One region of the Pseudobacillus badius genome, then DNA from elsewhere that is predicted to be linked to it. Evidence: riboswitches for the same ligand, from Rfam matches in the RefSeq annotation. Region 1 holds a riboswitch; the other holds the start of a gene.

Region 1 (4,667 bases):
TGAAGCTGATGCGCGGATTTGATGATCTTTTCTATGCGCCCCATTCTCGCTACACAGATGTTGAGATAGAAAAGATTAAAGACCATAACGATTTGCAGCTTTTAGCTTACTCCGAGGAAGCAGGCGCATTTATTATCATGTCAAAAGATGAGCGCCATATTATGATTACTGGACATCTGGAGTACGAGGCGCATACACTTTCCGAAGAATATGCACGGGATTTAGCGAAGGGGCTCGATATCGACATGCCAAAAAACTATTTCCCGGACAATAATCCGACAAAAAAGCCAATAAACAAGTGGCGTTCGCATGCCCACTTATTGTTTTCCAACTGGCTAAACTATTATGTTTACCAGGAAACACCGTATGAGTGGGATTAAACAGGAGAGTAACCGTCCTTGTTATTCAGGCAGTTCGGCTGCCGTTAGATGAAAACCCGGGAAATTTCCCGGGTTTCTTCCTGTTCACTCATAAAATGCCGGGCGGCGGTCTTCGAAGATGGGGATGCGTTTTCTTATCTCCGCTACTTGCGAAAGATCCATTTCAGCTATGAGCATTTCCTCTTCTTCTCCTGCTTCGGCAACCACTTCTCCCCATGGATCAACGATAATGGAATGGCCGGCGAATTTATTTTTAGGGTCTTCACCGCTGCGGTTGCAGCCTACAACATAGCTTTGGTTCTCTATGGCTCTGGCAATCAGCAATGTCCGCCAATGGTCCTTGCGGGCAAGCGGCCATTCAGCAGGGATAAATAAGACGTTCGCCCCTGCCAGTACGTGTTTTCTTAGCCATTCAGGAAAGCGGATGTCATAGCAAATAAAAGCGGCCATCTGTTCGTTTTCAAGCATAAATAAGCCGTCATCTTTTCCCGCTTTTAAAAACTTCTCTTCTTCCATTAACCGGAACAGGTGCAGTTTGCTGTATTTTTTCAGCAGTTCTCCCTCTTTATTAATAACAATTAGTGTATTTTCCACACCCTCTTGTGTTTCATTGGCTACGGAGCCGCCAATTAAGTGCATGCGATGTTTTTTAGCTTGTGCCGATAAGAATTGCACTGTCTTGGCTGCTTCCTTATCCGCGATCTCATCAAGCCTCGTTAAATCATAGCCAGTTGTCCACAGTTCAGGCAGCACCGCCAGCTGGCAGCCTTGATCAGATGCTTTTTGCAGCCATTTTTCTGCTCGCTTGTAATTTTCCTCTGGATCGCCAAAGGCGATATCCATTTGGATAACTGCAGTTTTTAATTTCATTTCAACCCCACTTTCCTTTCCGAAAATTCTTACTTTACTTTCTCTCCCTTTCGTTATACCATTATTAACTATAATTTGAAAGCGAGGGCTGCGTGAATGAAGACTTTTGAAACAGCTAATCGGCTTCAGGCCTTGCCGGAGCAATTCTTCGCTAAATTGGGCCAACAGATTAAGGAGGCCTCTGACAAGGGACAGGACATAATCAATTTGGCACAGGGGAGTCCTGACCAGCCAGCATTCTCCCATATCAAGGAGGCATTGAAGGCAGCAGCTGACAATCCCGCTAATGACAAATATCCGCCTTTCCAAGGCTTTAGCCATGTGAAAAAGGCTTGTGCTGATTTTTATAAAAGGGAGTATGGCGTTGAAGCAGACCCGGAAAAAGAAATAGCCCTTATTATCGGCGGCAAAGCTGGATTAGTCGAGTTGCCGCAATGCTTGCTGAATCCGGGGGATATAGCGCTCGTGCCCGACCCGGGATATCCCGACTATTGGTCCGGCATCGCTCTTGCCGGCGCTGATATGCACATGCTGCCGCTTGAAGCAGAAAACGGTTTTTTGCCTCGCTATGAAAAGATTCCAAAAGAGGTAGCTGAAAAAGCAAAGCTCCTGTTTATCAATTATCCAAATAACCCGACAGGAGCAATGGCAGATTCCGCTTTTTTTGAAAAGACGATTCAATTTGCTGATGAACACGGGATTTGTATTGTTCATGACTTTGCTTACGGAGCTATTGGGTTCGATGGGAAAAGACCGATTAGTTATCTTCAAGCCAATGGGGCGAAGGAGCACGGCATTGAAATTTATACTATGTCAAAGACATATAATATGGCAGGCTGGAGAATCGGATTTGCAGTTGGCAATCCGAGCGTGATTGCTGCCTTGGAGTTAATGCAGGAACATTTGCATTGCAGTTTGTACGGGGGCATTCAAGAAGCAGCCGCAGCTGCTTTGCTTGGTCCGCAGGAGCAGGTGCATCAGCAGCAGGCGATGTATGAGGCGCGCCGCAACTTGCTCATCAGCCGTTTACAAGAAATTGGCTGGGAAGTCACCGCACCGGAGGGCTCTTTTTTTGCCTGGCTGAAAGTGCCGAAAGGGTATACATCTCAGCAGTTTAGCGAGCTGCTTCTCGAAAAGGCAGGCGTAGCTTTTGCACCGGGAATTGGTTTTGGCGAGCGCGGCGAGGGGTATGTCCGTGCCGGCCTGGTCGCATCTGAAGAACAAATACAAGAAGCTGTTCGCCGTATTGCCCAGCTGAATATTTTTAAAAAGCAGGTTGACAGCCGAGTGTAATCGTGCAATAATTCGAATGAACTGAAAAATGAATTTATTTAAAGTGCCAACTAGTTGGCTTAACAATAGCTGAATGAATTAAATAACAATGAATATCTTATCAAGAGCAGGTGGAGGGACAAGCCCAATGAAGCCCGGCAACCGACCCCCGTATATGGGGGCACGGTGCTAATTCTTGCAGCGAAAGCTGGCAGATAAGAGAGCGGATTATTTGAAAACCTCTTCTTATCTGAAGAGGTTTTTCTTTTGTTTGGATTATTAAAAAAAGGAGGAACGACATATGGCGGTAACAGATCGAAAAGGAGTAGCGAGTGACCAAGTGTTAGGATGGACGATTTCATCCGGCAGTTTTCTGCAAACAGCAAATATCAAGCAGGAGGAGAATGTATTATGGATTGGAGACTCTTTGCCTCCCGCTATCATACATGCGAATAAAGCCAGGATTGTTATGGCTTCTTCCGCTGTTTTCAACTCTGTGAAATCCGGATTTGATGTGGCAGCCTCCCAGTTGGGCATCCATTTCTTAGAGAATGGAGAAGAATGGCTGCGACAGAGCTTTCATTTGTTGAATCCGGGCGGTCGCCTGGTGATTGATTTGGCTGAGCCTTCTGCACTGCAGCAATCGGCGGACGCAAAGTATATAGGCAGCCTGCCAGATTATTGGGATCTTTTGCGGGAAATTGGTTTTGAAGCCATCTTTGTTCAGCAGATCGCCGTTCATTCTTTTTTAGAGGCGATAGAGCAAGGATGGGCGGAGCTGGAAGAAGAGGCTCCCTTTCCAGCAGCAGTTAATCGCTTTGTTGCTTTGAAAGGCTGTTGAAGTAACGGGCGGTGAAATCAACAAGCGGACGAATAGGAATCAGCTTGCAAGCAGACTGGGCGAGAGAGCCTGTCGCAACCGGGATTTCTTGTTCGAAGGCTTGGCCGATTTCATTAAACCGCTCGGATGTTTCTTCAAGCTCCCAATAAACTCGCCAGACCCGTTCTCCGTTTTCCATCATTGCTGAGCCTTGCTTAAAAGCTTTGCGGCCATCGTTTGCCCGGTATTCACCAAGGTGCATAGCGGTACATGAGCTGTAGTCCGTGCCGATAAATAAAGCGGCCGCATCAAGCTCATATAATCGGGCAAGCGGTGACTGTTCTCCAAAGGCAAAGTCCACTGAATGATGGTCAGTGATGAAAGAAGCATGCTTTCCCCATGCTGTAAACGAACAAGAGGGGTGGCCGCTTCGCTTGACATCAGGAAACGTCCGAAAGGCTTCAGCGATCCGTCCCATCCCTAACGTAGAGGTGATATCCGGCAAATAGGCAGGCATGAAGTAACGAATACTCGGCCACCACTCTTCTGGTACCGGCGGATTTTTCCAGTATTTTGGATCTGTGTTATCGCTGGTTTGTGCCGGCATGACAATGGTTCCGCTGCTGGAAACGGATTCCATAAGTGCTTGGATCACAGTGTTTTCGCCGCCAGCCACCCAGCCGATGGAACGCAGAGAAGAATGCACGATAAGAACATCTCCTTGTCTCACTCCAAGGGACTGAAGGTCTTTCATTAAGGTCTCTGCTGTGATTGCTGATTGAGCCTTCTGGATTGAAGTATGGTCTTCCATTGTTTCCCGCCGCCTTTTTTACTCGTTTTCTTCTATTATAAAAGATAGAGGCCGCGAACAGAAAAGCAACGGCAAAAAAATGCTGTTTCGATGCTTTTTTCTTTCCGGCTTGTCTAGTATGATGAAAAAGACTAAGACAAAAAAGGATGAAAACGAGTGAATGAACGACAAATATGTTACCGAACGCTTCCTTACACTAAGGAAAAGTTTTTCTATCAATATAAATCTCTGACTAAAAGTGAAGCCCATCATGTGTTTCTTGAAAGCGGAAGAGGAGGGCGTTACAGCATAGCCGGGTTATCGCCGTCAGCGGTTGTGCTGTCTGACGAGGAAGGCATTCAAATTCAGACGGCAGACAGTGAAGAAAAGCGCAAGGGAGCGCCGCTTGCTGAATTGGAGAGTTGGATGAAAGAATTCCAACTTCCTAAGCAAGAAGGGCTTCCTGATTTTCAAGGCGGGGCGATCGGCTATATCAGCTATGATTATGCCCGTTATATTGAAAAGCTGCCGGATT
Region 2 (4,667 bases), on a different contig from region 1:
AATCATTCCCAGACAAGGAGAGGATAAAATAACGCCCGCGGTTTCTACTTCCATTTCCTGCAACAGGCGAATAGCAACTAGCCCTCCCATGCTGTGTCCCAATATAAACAAAGGCAGATCAAACTGATAAGCCGCCTGTATCCAGTCCTTTACTTCGTCGATGTACTCATTAAAAGATGAAATGTGCCCTCTTTGTGCTCTCGATGTCATGCCCTGGCCAGGTAAATCGCCCATAACCACATGAAAGCCGTTTCTGCGCCACATTTCAATCAGCCAACCGTAACGGCCATGGTGCTCCATTGCTCCATGAATCATCATGATAACACCTTTCGGCTGTTGTTCTGTTTCCCATTTCCACATCACGCATCTTCCTCCGGCTTTTTATAGTCCTATACTTTTTTACCTTCTATTATACAAACCAAATCGTTTTAGATAAAATAATAAGCAAATCCAATTCTGTTTTCCTTTGCGGGAACATGAAAGAAGGAGAGAAAAAGATGATCTATCCTTACAATAACAAAACACCTGAGATTGCTGAATCTGCCTACATAGCTGATTATGTAACCATTACCGGCGACGTGACAATCGGCGAAGAAACCAATATTTGGTTCAACACTTCGATACGTGGAGATGTCGCTCCGACAGTGATTGGCAGCAAAGTAAGCATTCAAGACAATTCTGTGCTTCACCAAAGCCCAAACAACCCGCTTATCATTGAAGATGAAGTAACAATCGGCCACCAAGTGATTCTTCATAGCTGTAAAATTCGAAAGCAAGCGCTGATCGGCATGGGCTCCATTATTCTTGACAATGCAGAAATTGGGGAAGGAGCTTTTATTGGAGCCGGCAGCCTTGTTCCTCAAGGAAAAGTCATTCCCCCTCATTCTGTCGCCTTTGGACGGCCGGCGAAAGTGATCCGTCCAGTGAATGAGGAGGACAAAAAAGACATGGAACGCATCGTTAGAGAATACGTTGAAAAAGGCCAATATTACAAAAGCATACAAAAAAATCCTGAGGGCTAAGCAGTCCCCAGGATTTTTTCTTTTGATTAATTTGCCGCCTGGCTTTTCAGAATTTCAGCCTTGTCTGTTCTTTCCCAAGGAAGGTCGACATCCACACGGCCGAAGTGTCCGTACGCTGCTGTTTGTTTGTAGATTGGACGGCGAAGGTCAAGCATATTGATAATGCCTGCCGGACGCAAATCAAAGTTGCTGCGCACAAGTTCAACAAGCGCTTCTTCAGAAACCTTGCCCGTGCCAAACGCATCAATCGCAATCGAAACAGGCTGAGCCACACCGATTGCATAAGCAAGCTGAACTTCACATTTATCAGCAAGACCGGCAGCTACAATATTTTTCGCTACATAACGAGCGGCATAGGCTGCTGAACGGTCTACTTTTGTCGGATCTTTACCGGAGAAGGCACCGCCGCCGTGACGTGCATAACCGCCATACGTATCAACGATAATCTTGCGGCCGGTTAACCCAGCATCTCCCTGAGGTCCGCCAATCACAAAGCGGCCTGTCGGATTAATAAAGAATTTTGTATTTTCATCAATTAATTCAGCAGGAACAACCGGATCAATGACATGTTGGCGCAAATCGCTTTGAATTTGCTCAAGCGTCACTTCTGGATGATGCTGTGTGGAAATAACAATTGTATCGATTCTTACCGGCTTGTCGTTTTCATCATATTCAACTGTCACTTGTGTTTTTCCGTCCGGACGCAAATAAGAAAGTGTTTCTTCTTTTCTCACCTTTGTCAGCTGACGGGATAATTTATGAGCTAGGGAAATTGGCAGCGGCATTAATTCTGCTGTTTCATTACAAGCAAAACCAAACATTAACCCTTGGTCTCCCGCACCGATCGCTTCGATTTCTTCATCGCTCATCTGGCCTTCACGTGCTTCAAGCGCAACGTCTACTCCTGCCGCAATATCCGGGGACTGTTCATCGATAGATGTCAGCACGCCGCAAGTATCCGCATCAAAGCCATACTTGGCACGCGTGTAGCCAATCTCTCTGATGGTTTCCCGAACAATTTTATTAATATCGACATAAGAAGAGGTTGTAATCTCCCCCGCTACGAGCACAAGCCCAGTGGTAACAGATGTTTCTGCTGCTACACGTGCATTTGGATCTTTTGATAAGATTTCATCCAGGATTGCATCGGAAATTTGATCGCAAATCTTATCCGGATGCCCTTCAGTGACTGACTCTGAAGTAAAGAGACGACGATTGTTAGTCATGAAACTTCCTCCTTAAAAATGATCAACTGACTGCCGATCGTTAATGGTACGGTACTCATTTCCCCTAAGTTTATCCTTTTAAAATAAAAAAACCCCTCCTGAAATAAAGAGAGGAAAGGTTGGTCTTATCAACATAGGCCTTTCACTCTTATCGTTCAAGGTTTTGCCCTTGCTGCAGGTTAGCACCTTTGTCTTGAATACCACTTATATTCATAAGTACTGACAGTCAGGATAACTGACAGTCAATCAAGCAGGTTGCCGGGCTTCATCGGGCCTGTCCCCTCCGCCAGCTCAGGATAAGAGTATCCGTTCAAGGTTACATAATACGAAATCCAATCAGTAATGTCAACTGCTTTAGCGTAAAAAATTCCTTGTTTTTTCAGTTTCTTTTTATAGAAAATCGGACAAGATTAAATAAAAAATGTCACAAAAAAAATAAGTGAATAGTATAGACTATTAAACGTAATGTGTTATACTAATTTTTGAGCAAATACTGAGAGAACAACTACTTAAATTCAGATAAAGGATGGTTATTAATTTATGAAGACTGCAAGCGTTTCAAGCGAAATTCTGGAACTTTTAAAAGGTGGCAACGTAACAATGCAGCCATCTGTACCGTTGCTCGTAGAAAAAGTACTGAATCGCAAAGAAGGCGTGTTAACTGCTTCTGGAGCGGTTCGTGCCGAAACAGGCAAATACACTGGACGTTCTCCTAAAGATAAATTTATCGTTGAGGAGCCATCAGTAAAAGATAAAATTGATTGGGGCACAGTGAATGAACCGATTTCTGCTGAGGTGTTTGATCAATTATACACGAAAGTGATCAATTATTTAAAGGAAAGAGAAGAATTATTTGTTTTCAAGGGATTTGCAGGAGCGGACCCGGCTCACCGCCTACCGATCCAAGTCATCAACGAATATGCTTGGCATAACCTGTTTGCCCATCAGCTGTTCATCCGCCCATCGGAGGAAGAATTAAAAAGCCATCAAGCCGGCTTTACGATTGTTTCTGCTCCGAACTTTAAAGCAGACCCTGCAGTAGATGGAACGAGATCAGAAGCATTTATCATCATTTCTTTTGAGCGCCGCATCGTTTTGATCGGCGGAACGGAATATGCAGGAGAAATGAAAAAATCTATTTTCTCTGTCATGAACTTCTTGCTTCCTGAAAACGACATTCTATCTATGCATTGCTCAGCCAATGTAGGCTATGAAGGCGATGTTGCTTTATTCTTCGGACTTTCCGGCACAGGAAAAACAACATTAAGCGCAGATCCAAACCGCCGTTTAATCGGGGATGACGAGCATGGCTGGTCTGCTAACGGGGTATTCAACATTGAAGGCGGCTGCTATGCAAAAACGATTGGCCTTTCCCGTGAAAAAGAACCGCAAATTTTTGATGCGATCCGTTTCGGTTCCGTTCTTGAAAATGTTGTACTGGATGAAAATTCCCGTATTCCGAATTACAACGACAACCGCTTAACAGAAAATACGCGCGCCGCTTACCCGCTGCAAGCTATTGACAACATTGTTGACCCAAGCGTAGCCGGCCATCCAAATACAATTATTTTCTTAACAGCTGATGCGTTCGGCATCTTGCCTCCAATCAGCAAATTAACGAAAGAGCAAGCAATGTACCATTTCTTGAGCGGTTACACATCTAAACTTGCTGGTACAGAGCGTGGAGTGACATCTCCGCAAGCAACCTTCTCTACTTGCTTCGGCTCGCCATTCCTTCCGCTTGAGGCTACACGCTATGCGGAAATGCTCGGCAAGAAAATCGATGAGCACAACGTTCAAGTTTTCCTTGTGAACACAGGCTGGACTGGCGGCGAATACGGTGTCGGTTCCCGCATGAAGCTGGCTTATACACGGGCTATGGTGCAAGCAGCTCTTGAAGGCGAATTAAATAATGTTGAAACTTATACAACTAAAACATTCGGCCTGCAAATTCCGCTTCATGTACCTGGTGTACCTGATGACGTTCTCATCCCTCGCAAAGCTTGGGCTGATGAAGATGCCTTTATGACAAAAGCGGCAGAGCTTGCTGGCAAATTCCGTGAAAACTTCAAGAAGTTCTCCAATGTTCCAAAAGAAATTATTGAACTTGGCGGACCACAAATTTAATAAACCAAACTGAAAGGACATCGCCAATTCGGCGATGTCCTTTTTCTATGAATGGTTCCGGCGCATGCCCGCCCGGTCTTTTTCAAAAACAAGCAGCAAGGAAGGCAGCAGCAAGCCGCGAACAATAAAGGTATCAATTAATATGCCCACAGCAACAATAAAACCGAAAACAAATAAGATTTCAATAGGCTGTGTCATTAATACGGCAAAGGTCGCCGCCAAAATAATACCGGCGGATGAAATCACTCCTCCTGTTTTAGCCACTGCAATGCTTACCGCTTCATTGAGCGGG

The links. A riboswitch is a leader RNA that binds a small molecule or an ion and turns the genes downstream of it on or off. The one in region 1 is predicted to bind S-adenosylmethionine.
Region 2: linked by a shared signal. The riboswitch ahead of metK (methionine adenosyltransferase) and the one ahead of B1A98_RS14120 (class I SAM-dependent methyltransferase) in region 1 are both predicted to bind S-adenosylmethionine.

What each region holds. Positions count from the first base shown of each region.
Region 1 covers NZ_MWMM01000009.1:29,582-34,248, forward strand. Annotated here, with positions in the region: gene metA (homoserine O-acetyltransferase MetA) at 1-380, shown strand, start outside; gene B1A98_RS14110 (carbon-nitrogen family hydrolase) at 465-1,250, opposite strand; gene B1A98_RS14115 (pyridoxal phosphate-dependent aminotransferase) at 1,347-2,543, shown strand; SAM riboswitch class I at 2,638-2,744, shown strand; gene B1A98_RS14120 (class I SAM-dependent methyltransferase) at 2,824-3,363, shown strand; gene B1A98_RS14125 (AAC(3) family N-acetyltransferase) at 3,332-4,153, opposite strand; gene pabB (aminodeoxychorismate synthase, component I) at 4,310-4,667, shown strand, end outside.
Region 2 covers NZ_MWMM01000008.1:14,583-19,249, reverse strand. Annotated here, with positions in the region: gene B1A98_RS13370 (alpha/beta hydrolase) at 1-360, opposite strand, end outside; gene B1A98_RS13365 (gamma carbonic anhydrase) at 498-1,022, shown strand; gene metK (methionine adenosyltransferase) at 1,049-2,248, opposite strand; SAM riboswitch class I at 2,394-2,551, opposite strand; gene pckA (phosphoenolpyruvate carboxykinase (ATP)) at 2,789-4,375, shown strand; gene B1A98_RS13350 (MMPL family transporter) at 4,421-4,667, opposite strand, start outside.